3 regions of the Peribacillus sp. TH14 genome follow, and region 1 is predicted to be linked to each of the others. Evidence: riboswitches for the same ligand, from Rfam matches in the RefSeq annotation. Region 1 holds a riboswitch; each other region holds the start of a gene.
What was found. A riboswitch is a leader RNA that binds a small molecule or an ion and turns the genes downstream of it on or off. The one in region 1 is predicted to bind cobalamin.
Positions count from the first base shown of each region.

Region 2: another riboswitch for cobalamin. It lies ahead of JFU50_RS08095 (hypothetical protein); the one in region 1 lies ahead of JFU50_RS25565 ((2Fe-2S) ferredoxin domain-containing protein).
Region 3: another riboswitch for cobalamin. It lies ahead of JFU50_RS03880 (hypothetical protein); the one in region 1 lies ahead of JFU50_RS25565 ((2Fe-2S) ferredoxin domain-containing protein).

Region 1 is NZ_JAEKEK010000001.1:5,304,606-5,309,033, reverse strand. Features, by position in the region: gene JFU50_RS25575 (energy-coupling factor ABC transporter substrate-binding protein) at 1-168, opposite strand, end outside; gene JFU50_RS25570 (energy-coupling factor ABC transporter permease) at 170-913, opposite strand; cobalamin riboswitch at 1,091-1,286, opposite strand; cobalamin riboswitch at 1,498-1,687, shown strand; gene JFU50_RS25565 ((2Fe-2S) ferredoxin domain-containing protein) at 1,839-2,207, shown strand; gene cobJ (precorrin-3B C(17)-methyltransferase) at 2,222-3,877, shown strand; gene JFU50_RS25555 (sirohydrochlorin chelatase) at 3,896-4,428, shown strand, end outside.
Region 2 is NZ_JAEKEK010000001.1:1,670,908-1,675,335, forward strand. Features, by position in the region: gene JFU50_RS08090 (AAA family ATPase) at 1-483, opposite strand, end outside; cobalamin riboswitch at 685-904, shown strand; gene JFU50_RS08095 (hypothetical protein) at 1,103-1,609, shown strand; gene JFU50_RS08100 (ABC transporter substrate-binding protein) at 1,613-2,563, shown strand; gene JFU50_RS30420 (hypothetical protein) at 2,542-2,742, opposite strand; gene JFU50_RS08105 (nucleoside hydrolase) at 3,644-4,428, opposite strand, start outside.
Region 3 is NZ_JAEKEK010000001.1:762,424-766,851, forward strand. Features, by position in the region: gene JFU50_RS03860 (YheC/YheD family protein) at 1-626, shown strand, start outside; gene JFU50_RS03865 (YheC/YheD family endospore coat-associated protein) at 623-1,819, shown strand; gene JFU50_RS03870 (YheE family protein) at 1,881-2,084, shown strand; gene JFU50_RS03875 (hypothetical protein) at 2,181-2,369, shown strand; gene JFU50_RS03880 (hypothetical protein) at 2,404-2,637, opposite strand; cobalamin riboswitch at 2,905-3,104, opposite strand; gene JFU50_RS03885 (MBL fold metallo-hydrolase) at 3,208-4,044, opposite strand.

The DNA.
Region 1 (4,428 bases):
TGGCGGCTCCCAGATACTGTTGAACCAAGGCTTATATTCTGGTTGGATTTTAGTGATGGCTTCTTCCGCCACTCCATCAGCTCCACCAAATTCTGTTCCTTGTTGGGTGATTAACGGAATTATAGCAAGTATGACGACTAGAAAAAGCAACAATAAACTTTTTTTCATGCTAACGAGCCTCCTTAGATAACACTCGCAGTAATTTCAATTCGCCTAGATTGTATTTCTTCAAGAAATTCATGACAACGACTGTCAATAAACCTTCACTGATTGCTAAAGGTATTTGGGTAAGGGCAAAGATTCCTGAAAATTTAGTGAATGAGGCCATGAATCCACCTACCTCCGATGGGAAAGCTAAAGCAAGTTGTACAGAAGTTATCACATAGGTGCCCAAATCTCCGAAAGCTGCTGCTAAGAAAACAGCAAGAGAGAAGGACCAACCTAATTTAGTAGCGCCTTTGAATACAAAATAAGCAATGAACGGCCCGCAAACAGCCATGGAAAAGGCATTGGCTCCTAGCGTAGTTAGTCCTCCATGAGCTAGTAATACAGCTTGAAATAACAGAACAATAGAACCGACGACACTCATGGCCAGTGGCCCAAACAAGATTGAACCTAAACCGACGCCGGTAGGGTGTGAAGAGCTTCCTGTAACGGAAGGGATTTTTAGGGCTGATAAAATAAAAACGAATGCGCCGGACAGACCCAGCATCATTTTTGTTTCTGGGTTTTCCTTCACTTTAGACCTAATAGAACGGTAACCCAAGATTAAAAATGGAAGTGTCACAGCCCACCAGAATATCGCCCATTCGATCGGTAAGAAGCCCTCCATAATATGCATTGCCATTGCTTTCTTTGGTACGAAAAGTAGTAAAATGACAAAATAAAGTATTTTCCAATTGGCTTTTTTCATTTTTTCTCCTTTCAACGCTTTTATTTTTAATGATTAAAGCTGAGAAGAGAAGTGGCGGGCAACATAAAAAGCACTTCTCTCAAAAAGAAAGAAGTGCGTAATGAACAGTAAGTTTGCAGCATAATACAAATATTAGCTTAGCTGCCTGATCCGCACACCCATCCTCGTAGGTTGTAAACAGTTTCACGCTTCATGGCAGGTCTCCTGGCTCTGGATCATCATCCTCATACATCCTTCCCATCGCGTTTGACAGTGGATTATTCATTACGTATTAGGACTTCCCTTTACAGTGGCGGGACCGCGCCGGATTTACACCGACTTCCCTATTAAGCTAAATTCCGAGGAATCTAGCACCATAAAACTTATGTAATTTTTTGAAAATTCTCGTTTATTGTACCATAAAGCAATGATTCCATCTACACTCTATTCATATTTTTTTTGAGAAGGATAAAATCGCAGTGAGGATAGGCATTAAGCTGGATTTTCACCATTAAACTTTTCAAAACAGTCGGAATAAACTATTGAATTTTAAAAAAGTTGTTATATGATAGATAAAGTTAACTAGAAATATATTATTATAAAACCAAATATTTCAATTTAAAAGTGCTCTTGTATGAACACGCAAGGGATAATAGGGAAATCGGTGAGAATCCGATGCAGCCCCCGCTACTGTAACGCTGATGAAATTGTCGATAACCACTGGCCTAGAGCTGGGAAGGGACAAAAGTAAATTGAAGCGTAAGCCAGGAAACCTGCTTTTAAAATTGTGTGATACTTTTCGGAGGGAAAGGTAGAAGGACTATGGAGATTTTGAGAGTTTCACTTTGCTTGCTGGAGGCTCCCTTTTCATATAGTTTTTTTAAAACCTTAACTCTAACAGTTAAGGTTTTTTATTTTGCCTTTTCTCAGATTTAGGAGGAAGAAGATGACAACTTGGAACTTAAAAGGCACAAATTCGCATCTTTTGATTTGTAACGGCAGCAGTTGCATGAAAAAAGGTGGCGAAGAAATAACGCAAGCAATTCGTGATGAAATTACTTCACAAGGTCTGAATCAAAAAATTCATACTACTAGAACTCGCTGTAACGGAAGGTGTAAGGATGCCTGCGTTGTGATTGCTTATCCTCAAGGGACATGGTATCGAGTGGATTCACCTGATTTTGGACGAGAGATTGTCCGTAATCTCGATGATGAGAAGTTCATTCCACAGATGATTTACCAATTTACTAATGGAGAAATGACTCCTAATCCAGATTTTCCAGCTCAAACAGGAATTTCAAAAGACAAGTTGTAAAAGGAGATGTCTAAATGAGTACAAACGGTAAATTATTTGTCGTTGGCTTTGGACCAGGGAATTTTGAACATATTACCAAACGTGCTGTAGAAGCCCTTCAAGAAAGTGACTTCATCATTGGTTACAAAACATATGTGGAACTCATACAGGGCCTTCTTACAGATCAAACGATTATAAGTACAGGTATGACTGAAGAAGTATCACGTGCACAAGAAGCAGTGAAACAGGCGGAGTTGGGAAAGAAAGTGGCTGTAATTTCGAGTGGTGATGCAGGGGTATACGGAATGGCAGGGCTGGTTTATGAAGTATTGATTGAAAAAGGCTGGAAAGAAGAAACGGGAGTAGCCATTGAAATCGTTCCTGGTATTTCTGCCATCAATTCATGTGCGTCTTTACTTGGTGCACCTGTCATGCATGATTCCTGTACCATCAGCCTCAGTGACCACTTAACGCCTTGGGATCTGATTGCCAAAAGAGTGGAGGCTGCAGCAATGGCTGACTTTGTCATTGCACTTTATAATCCTCGAAGCGGTAGACGGACAAGGCAAATTGTTGAAACACAGAACATTTTACTGCGTTACCGCTCGCCCGAAACACCTGTCGGATTGGTAAAAAGTGCTTATCGCGATCGTCAGGATATTGTGATAACCAATTTGAAAGACATGTTAAATCACGATATAGGGATGCTAACAACCGTCATTATTGGAAATTCATCTTCCTTTTTATATGATGACAAAATCATCACGCCACGTGGATATCAAAGAAAGTATACATTGAATTCGGAAAAGCAACCATTGAAGCCGCATCAACGCTTGCAAAAAGAAGCAGAACCTTGGGCATTAGATCAAGAAACAGGTTCTATGCAGGAAGCGTACACCGAGTCGACTGGCGGAGTTGGATTGCTTACAAAAGCACCAGAAAAAAAGAGCACTTCTTTTGAAGTGGCAATGGAAGCACTCACAAGAGTTAAGGGTCAAACAGTTCAGCAATCAATTACGCCGATTGTTCAGCAAAAAATTGAGTCGGTATTCGAGCTTGCCGTTAGCCCAGGTGTGGCGAACAAGCAATTTACTCCGAAACAAATGATGACACTTGCAGAAGTTGTTGGAGAAAAGGGAACGATGGAATACACGCCAAATCATAAAATCGTTTTAAAGATTCCTACAACAGATCCAGAAGTTATTACTGGAAAATTGCAATCAGCAAACTTTTTATTATCGCCAATTGGGGATGTATTGACTTTAAAAGCCTGTGATTTCTGTGATGGTGAAAAAGTGGAATCCATTCCTTACGCGGATGAAATACAGAGGGTGCTTGGTGGGATTGATATGCCTAAGGAACTGAACATTGGTTTTAATGGGTGTGGAATGGCTTGTTATAGTGCAGTGATGGATGATATAGGGATCGTTTTCCGAAAAGGGAAATTTGATTTATTCCTTGGAGCGAAACCTGTTGGCAGAACGGCTCATCCTGGTCAACCAGTTGCAGAAGGAATTGAACCGGATCAACTAGTTGAATTAATTACAAACATTGTCAACGAATATAAACAAAATGCTCATCCTAATGAACGACTATTTAAATATTTCAAACGGGCGAAAAAGATACAGGGCTATTTATATCAAGACATTGCTCCCAAAATAAAAATAGAGCCTGCGCCTTGTGAAGACTAATCAAGAGGGGGATAACAAATGAAAGCAGTATTATTCGTAGGACATGGAAGCAGACTAGCTTCTGGAAACGACGAAGTTATTCATTTTATTAAAAATATGATTCCAACAATGGACGACTCTTTATTAATTGAAACATGCTTCTTGGAATTTGCCACGCCAAGTATATCCCAAGGCATTGACAATTGCATAAAAAGAGGAGCCACTGAAGTTATTGTCATTCCGATTATTTTGTTGCATGCAGGACATTCAAAATTACATATTCCAGCTGAAATAGAGGATGGAAGGAATAAGTATCCAGCGGTTACATTCACATATGGACAAACGATTGGGGTTCACCAGGAAGTATTAACGATTCTGACAGATCGCCTTGAGGAAGTTGGATTCGATACATCTTTGGAACATCCGGAGACAGCAATATTGCTGATAGGTCGAGGTGGAAGTGATGCTGATGCAAATAGTGATATTTATAAAATTTCACGATTATTGTGGGAAAAATTAAATGTGAAGTGGGTCGAAAATGCCTTCATGGGTGTTACGGATCCGTTTGTTGA
Region 2 (4,428 bases), 3.6 Mb from region 1:
TGGAAGTGGGTATGTTCCTTCGTACTCAATGGGATTTTGTGTTGCCATAACGAAAAAGGGTTTCTCCAATCCCCTTGTAACCCCATCAACCGTCACACTTGCCTCTTCCATTGCTTCAAGCAAGGCAGATTGTGTTTTCGGCGAGGTCCGGTTTATCTCATCGGCTAAAATAATATGGCCCATGATTGGTCCTGGTCTAAAAATAAATTCTTGTTCCTTTGGATTGAAAATTGAAACACCCGTTACATCTGAAGGTAGTAAATCAGGTGTGAATTGTATACGCTTAAAGTTTGCGCCTATCGATCTTGCCAGTGCTCTGACCATGACAGTCTTACCTACACCAGGAACATCCTCCAATAAAACATGCCCCCCAGAAAGAAGTGCTACGATGCTCAGTTCTGCTATATCTCGTTTTCCAATAATCACTTTTTCAATATTCCCTAAAATCTTTTCCAGTTTTTGATTTACCTGCTTATAAATCATACTCTACCTCCTGAGATTACCCTATTACTCTTATATAACACCTATTATATATTCTTTATACTCGATATGCGTTTTACATTAACATCCAATTAAACCTTACATTGTAAGTTTACTAGATAATTCGCAAACCATAAACGAATTTCTCTAAAAATATTCATACTGCTTTAGGAAAAAGGTATGGTAAACTGTTGCTAAGTGAATATAAACCTTGCAGAAAAAGGTGCTGACTTGTCAGCTTAATAGGGAATTTGGTGTAAAACCGAAGCTGTTTCCGCAACTGTAAGTGCTAATGAAATAAGATAAATACCACTGTTTGAGGATAAAGATTCACATCGATAACCATTCATCCTGTTCAAATGGGAAGGTTCTTAGAGTAAAATGACGCACGGGCCAGGAGACCTGCCTTTTTTATCGTATTATGCTCTTCGGAAGATAGGAGGATTGTACGGCAATCTTCCATCTTTTTCTGTTACAGATACATAGGTGATTGATGCCGACCAATGCCCTTGGTCGGCTTTTTCTTTTGCTGAGAAAAGCGATACTGAGGTGATTCATCTAACTATGAAGAGGAGGAAGAGTTATGGCAAAAAAGGATTTTCGTTTTTTATGCTATCCATACATGCGCGAATCCGAGTCTACCGTCGATTATGAAATACGTACCGACTCTTTGACGACACAAATTGGCTTGGCCGCCTCGCTTACAAAGGATGTTCCGGATGTATACCGAGATTTAATGGAATTGTTGCCGATGGCTTATCATTTAAATGGTTCAGTCCGTGGGAAATTGGCCATTACCGACAATGATCTGAAACGTCTAAGTGCCATCTACGACCATTATGTCGCAGAAGTTAAAGAGCATATTGAGACATTCGTGCTTCCGCAAGGTTCAACCGCCGCCTGTGTTCTGCATACTTGCCGCAGTGAAGCCAAAAAGTCGGTCCGTGCTTTACACAAGGTTAGTTTAGAAATAGAAATCCCTGAAATTCTCTTTGATTACGCCCATTTGCTTGCAAATGTTCTATTCGTGATGGCTGTCTACGTCAATAAGCAACATGGTATTGAGGAGATTCCTTTTATCAGTAAATCATACCCAACCAAACCCATGAAGAAGAAAACGGAGGAATAAATAATGAAGAGAAGCATACGATTTAGTTGGATTTCCACCTTGATACTTGCCCTTTTCCTTACCGGATGTGGAGTAACGGATGACCAGACGGCAAAGGAAAAGAAAGACACTAATAAGACAGAAGAAGTCAAAGCCTATACCGTTACCGATGATACTGGAAAGAAAATAAAATTTGATAAAGTTCCGGAAACAGTAGTTTCACTTCAACCAAGTAATACAGAAATTTTATTTGAACTAGGGCTGGGAGATAAGGTCGTTGGCGTGACCGACTTCGATAATTATCCAGAAGAAGCAAAGGATATTGAACATGTTTCCGATTCGGTGAATATCAATGCAGAGAAAATTATTTCCTTAAAACCAGATGCCATTATTGCTTATACCATTGGTGATGAAACGACGATGAAACCACTTGAAGATGCTGGAATCCCAGTATTCATTATTAAATCCGCGACAAATTTTGATGATGTATATGGGGATATTGGGCAAATTGCTGAAGTCATGGGCGTAGCTGAAAAAGGCGAAGAATTGGTGAAAGATATCCAAACCCAAATTACAAGTGTTGAGGAAAAAATTGAAACATTAGATGAAAAGGAACAAACCTATTTTGAAATTAGTCCAGCTCCAGAAATCTATACAACAGGAGCGGAAACCTTCCAACAAGAAATTCTAAAAACTGCAGGCATTGAAAACATCTTTGCCGACCAAAAAGGCTGGGTTAAAGTTTCAGATGAAGAAATTGTCAAACGAAACCCTAATGCTATCATTACAACTGCTACCTTTGCAGATGATGCTGTTGATGAAATTAAATCCCGTAAAGGCTGGGAAGATATCAACGCCGTGAAAAATGATCAAGTCTATCTACTTGATGAAAATATTATGTCACGTCCTGGGCCAAGGATTGGTGAAGCTGTAGAACTCGCAGCAAAGACCATTTATCCAGACTTATTTAAATAATGCGAAAGAAGGATGTTCCAAAGTTCTTGGATCATCCTTTCCTTTTTTACCTCTGCTTCCCTAAGTCCATCACTACAACCACACACTCTCCTGGAGCAGCTGCCCTCCATCGCTAATCCCTTATATTTCTCTTTTAAGGTCTCCCTTTGCAAATAACGAACCACCTGCTCTTCTTTCATCTTTATGCTAAGATGAATGCAATCTAATCATAAAAAATTCGAGGTAATGATCATGTATAAAAAATTCTTTATATGGGTCTTAGCAGTCGCCCTTCTTTTAGGAATTCTTAAAACCTTTCTAGGTATGTAGCAAAAAAACAGCCGTATGGCTGTTTTAAGAACACAGGTATTCACATACCTTTTAAAGCAATGTGAGAACTTCATTGAAAGTAAAAACACAGCTTATAAAAACATTAGTTTTGAAATTTATTTCGAAGGACCATTTAACTTTAGTTAAATGGTTTCCTTTTTATTTAGGCTCCGTTATACTACATTGTTGTTTTTTCCAAAAAAAGAAGACCACCCGAGTGCCAACTATTTTACATGTTTTATAAGTATAAAAACTTTATGCCCATGAATACGTGACTATTATGGAAAATACATTTCTTTTCCCCATAAAATAGTAACCTTAGACTTTCACTAATCCTTCCAATTATTTTATTAATCAAACGATTGATTAATTTTAAAAAAACAAAAAAGCCAATATCGTTTAAGTGTTTTCCCTAAAGAGATTGTAGTATTAAGTTGGACTCCACCCGCACTCTTAAAAATACTGTGCGTTACCTGTAATCAATTCTAGATCATAAAAATGTTTATTTTGAAACTGCTCATGAAAACATTTCAGAAAGAAAATCGAAAAAGGACATCCAATTGAAAGGATGTCCTTTTTCCAGCAAATATAATGCTGATTTATTACCTATAGCCGTTGATTAAAACGATCCTTAGGTGAATATGAAACGTTAAAACCGCTAACTTTGAAAAGTATCAAACGGAGCATATCTCTTAACTAGTAATCCCCATGCAGAGTAATCGATATTCTTTAAAGTTCAAAGCTAGAGCCTCACATCATGAGTCCATGTCCTTATATAACTCGTTCCAAGAAATGTTTCACAAATCGATCTGCATCTACTTTTGTACAGACGCGAATCCTTGCCACACCTTCATGTTGACCGATTGTTCTACCTGTCTCTTCTCCTTCAGTCACAACCTTAACGTTCATCCATTCTGTAGTCACAAAACTTGGATCAATCACAACTCCAACTGCGAGTGGATCATGAAGAGCACAACCTCCAATACCTGGATTGAAAGTTTCATAAGACTTCATATAAAATTCGGTCATTTCTGCAAAGAATTGGGCAGTCCCTTTTCCAGTCGAACGCCATTCATCAAGCTTTGATCTTAGTAAAAACGTTTGATGTGTTACATCAAGTCCCACAACGGTGACTGGTATCCCTGAGGAAAACAAATAATCAGCTGATTCAGGATCAGATACGATATTGGCTTCAGCGTACGGCGTTACGTTGCCTGGTACTTTTACTGCACCACCCATTATCACTACCTCTTTAACAAGTGAAATAATTTCTGGTGCTTTTTTAATGGCCAAAGCGATGTTAGTTAATGGTCCAACTGCAATAATCGTTATTTCATGAGGGCGACTTTTCACCTGATTGATTATAAAATCGGTTGCATTTCCCGGTGATGCTTGAATAGTTGGTTCATTCTTAAGTGTATTTCCTAAACCGTCTTCTCCATGAACATGCTTTGGATACTTTTTCTTCATTCCACGCACCAATGTTTGATTGGCTCCTTTATAAACAGGAATATTCTTTTCTACCTTTTCCAAAACTGCCAGCGTATTACGAGTCG
Region 3 (4,428 bases), 4.5 Mb from region 1:
GAATTCACCAAATTCTTTATGATAAACATGAAAATGTCTACTATTGTCGTTATAAAAATGATGCTCAGGAAAATAAATTGCAAAAGTTTTCTACTTTAGAATCCATTGTTAAACACATCTTTCATAATCGACCGCTTGAAAATCTCATTGTGCAGCAGGGCATACCATTAATTCGTTCTTCAAAACGACCTGTAGATTTCCGAGTGCATACGAACAAGGACAGCAAGGGAATTTGGCAGGTAACTGCAATCGCCGCAAAAATAGCCGGCGCTGGAAGCGTTACTACCCACATTAAAAGCGGAGGTGTCATCAAGACGATTGCCGAGCTATATGGTGATGATGATGAGGCGAAAGAAGTCGAACGAAAGCTATCGGAAGCCGCCCTAATATTAAGTGAAAGTATTGAAGAGCACTTAGATGGCATCATTGCAGAAATCGGTTTTGATTTTGGATTAGATAAAAAAGGGCAAGTTTGGATGTTTGAAGCTAATTCTAAACCAGGACGTTCAATCTTTTCCCATCCAAAACTCAAAGAGTTCGAGCTGCTAACAAGAAAGCTCAGCCTTGATTATGCTATTTATCTTACGGAACAAACCATTACAAATGCTGTCGGTGTGCATAGATGAATATTTTTTACGATATTCCAACTGAAAGCTGGTACCACGACCAAGAAAGCATGCAACTATTCGCCGGCGCGGAAAAAGAGGAAATACACTATAAACAGAATCAAAATAATCAAACACTTATTCCTATTTCTATTTTTCCAGGTAGCCGGATGCTCGTCGTCGGAATTTTAACTTCTTCAAATCCCAAAAAGGAATCAGGAATAGGGGGAAACTTGACCCTTTTTCAGGATTTATCACTATATTTGTTGGAACATGGGATTTTAGTGTTTGTATTTACGGTTGAGACCTTTCATTCCATCCCTGTAAAAGGCTTCCTTTTTTCCTCCATTTCAAACAAATGGATCGAGGTTAAGATGCCGCTTCCCGATATAGTTTATAACCGAATTCCCTCAAGGGGCTTCGAGGCATCAGAGGATTTTCAACGGCTTATCAACTACTTTCAAGATCATGATATGAACCTTTTCAATCCTTGTTTTTTAGATAAATATATGATGTATGAAGCATTAATGGAAGATGGCTCCCTCACCAACCATCTTCCATCAACAATTATCCTAGGTGATTGCGATGGACTGAGGGCTTTTTTAAAATCCCACAGACATATTTACCTAAAACCATCTAAAGGAAGCCAAGGGAAAGGTATTTACACACTAATAGAGAATCCTGATGAAACTCTTCAGTTTAATAGCCTAAAACATAGTGAATCCTTCCCAAATTTCTCCTCATTTTGGGAGCATAAAAAATTGCTACTGATGAGAAGAGCCTATCTCGCCCAACGAGCGGTTATACCAAAGAAACTGAATGGACATCGTTATGATTACCGAGTTCTCGTTCATTATGAAAATGGGTTCTATAAAATTACTGGTAAGGCTGTACGGATGTCACAAACCCAGGAAATCACAACCCATACTCCAAGAGGCGGGAAACTTTTCCCTTACAAAAACTTGCAATCGAGGAATTTAAACCGGAAGTTGGCGTACATTGCTCAAAAGTGCGGTCTGATTCTTTCGAAGAAATTCGGCTTTCTCGGGGAATTCTCTATTGATATTGGCGAAGATTCAACAGGATCACTCTTCATTTACGAAGTAAACTCTAAACCCATGCAATTTGATGAAGAAGAAATTGAAGCAAGCCGACTCTTGCATTTGAAAAACCTGTTTATTGAATTAACTTTATTAAATCAAACGAGAAAATAACCTCCATCTGCCGTTTTCCATTATAATGAAATGAGAGACAGCTTATATGGAGGTTATACATATGATTACTCATTTTCAATGGACACCATTACATAAAAATTTACCAGGATGGAAAATTTCCTTTTACTTTAACAAGCAGGCCGTCAAAGCCTTATACCATAAAGACGGGTCCATCGAATGGACTGCCAATCCCCCTTCAGAAACAGACGAAGCTAATCTCAAAAGCATCATACATGACTTAATGGTCTATCATGTATATGAATAAGTTAGTGCTAAACTCCTCATTTCATTCATGAGGACTTACTCAGAATAAAAAGCCCTCTTTTGCCTACACTATAAAAAAGGTTAGGAGGGATTTCTTTTGGATAAAGAAGAATTCACATTTTTGAAGGATACCGAATATGAAGGCAAGAACTCTGCTTTCTTAGACATCGACCGTTACATCAATGAAGGGCTGGCCGGCGGGAATGTTTATGCAGCTGCTGACCTTCAGAACATTGAAGAAGCCCATGATTTTTATGATGAAACCGAGCCAAACAAGAATAAATAATTAGTGTCCGGAGCCTCCTTTAGGTGGCTCCTTTTTATAAAACTGTCAACTCCTCCTTTTGACCGAACATTTCCTTATTAATTATTCCATAAGCCTTTTCAAGATTAAGTAAATACTCTACTTTTTCTTTTGAATTTTTTGCCTTCACATTAATTTCCTTGTTCAACCTTGTATGATTTTCGCTTAAAGAAATCATTTTTTCCCCAGAAAAATTATACATAATCTGAGCCTTTAAAAAATCCGTAAAGTATCTAACTGTTCCAAACATGCATTATCCCCCTTAAATTTTGTTCATAAAGAAAACTTTTCTCCTGTTCCATAGAGAGACGAGATTTCCTTATAATTTTGTTAAAAAATCGACTATTATAACTGATTACATCTAAAAAATAAAAAAAACAACTTCCCGATTAGAAGTTGTTAGAGTGCAAAAGAAAACATAACAAAAAACAAACATGAATTTTCCATTTTTCAAAAAATGAAAAACATGCTCTTGTCAATTCTCGCACTTAACACCTCCTATCCTCGTAGGTTTATGATGCTGTGCTAAAAATAGGCAGGTATCCTGGCTCATGATCATCGCTTTTCGAACCTTCCCATCCCCTTTTGCAGAAGACAGTGGCATTACTCGAATCGCTCTCATATACAGTTGCGGGACAGCGCCGGATTCTAACCGGACTTCCCTTTTAAGCAGATAATCTTCAATATATTATCTGCACCTTTTTCTAGACGTATTTAATTTTCAGTTTAAATGTATCAAATTATCCCTTAAATTACAATGCGTGCTTCTGTGTTCAAAAGGAAATTGATTAACACCTCTTCCATTACACAAAATCACTAATTAGTATTTCGCTCCATTATCCTTATTAATCTTATTAATCAATATCTTTTCTTTTAATATCGATGTGATAATATGCTCCGAATCCCATTCGTGGCCAGATATCTCGATAAGCGGATATTGATTCGGCAAAACAATTTGCTGGATTTCATGAACTGCCAAGCCTTGATTATGTAATCGTAAAATTTCACCACGCAGGTTTTCCAAATAGTCGAGCTTTCTTTGAAACATTTCCTTCCCATTAGGGACATGACCGGCATGACAACAAAAAACCTCTCCAAAATCATATTGAAGTAATCTATTTATAGAATCGATGATAACAGGGACAGATTCTTCCCGTAAAACAAGCTTCGTTTTCGGTGTAACGAATAGGTCACCTGAAAACAGCATGCCATTACTGTGATTCAAATACACCATATGGTCCTTAGCATGACCTGGGGTAAAGATTGGCTCCCACGTTTGGGTACGGGAATGAACAGTCCTCCCCAACGGCTCAGCTTTGAAGCCATCTCTCCTTCCCCAAAAAGTTTTGCGATAATCAGGATATTCAGCATCCTTCGCACATACATCAATCGACATCGGATGAATATAAATTGGAACTTTTCTATGTTCCTGTATCCAGGAAGCACCGCCAGTATGGTCCTCATGATAATGCGTTAGCGCCACTAAATCGAAGTCGGCTGATTCATAGAAAGGGATAAGTTCTTCCAATAAAATTTGGGCTCCCGTATCAATCAAGAGGCCGTCTATTAAAAAAACATATACACTCATCCCCGACTTTATTCCTTCAGGGGTCCCTTGTACACAAACCACATCATTTATCGTCTTAATCTCTAGCATGGCTTCCCTCCTCATCAATTGTATAAAAATAGTTTAATATCCTATTTCCCCCTTGTTCATTACAATAAATGTAATATCCCCCCATACTTTTGACAAGCAAATAGTATTTTTCCTAGCAAAGACCCATTGTATATTTTCCGGTAGAATCAAGGCACTGTTTGAAACCATAGTCATTGATTTAAGGTATTCTATTATGCAACTAAGAAAAGAAACAGCAAAAATCTGGCTTCGGTTAAAAGGAAGTTGTTAATAAAGGGTACTCCCTATTTAAGTTTGGACGATAAAAAAATTCACGGCTAATCATTAACGCTGAATAACTGTCAATATTACCTTGGTTGATAAAAAAGCTAAAGCATTCATGATACAGACTTTGAAACAATACTT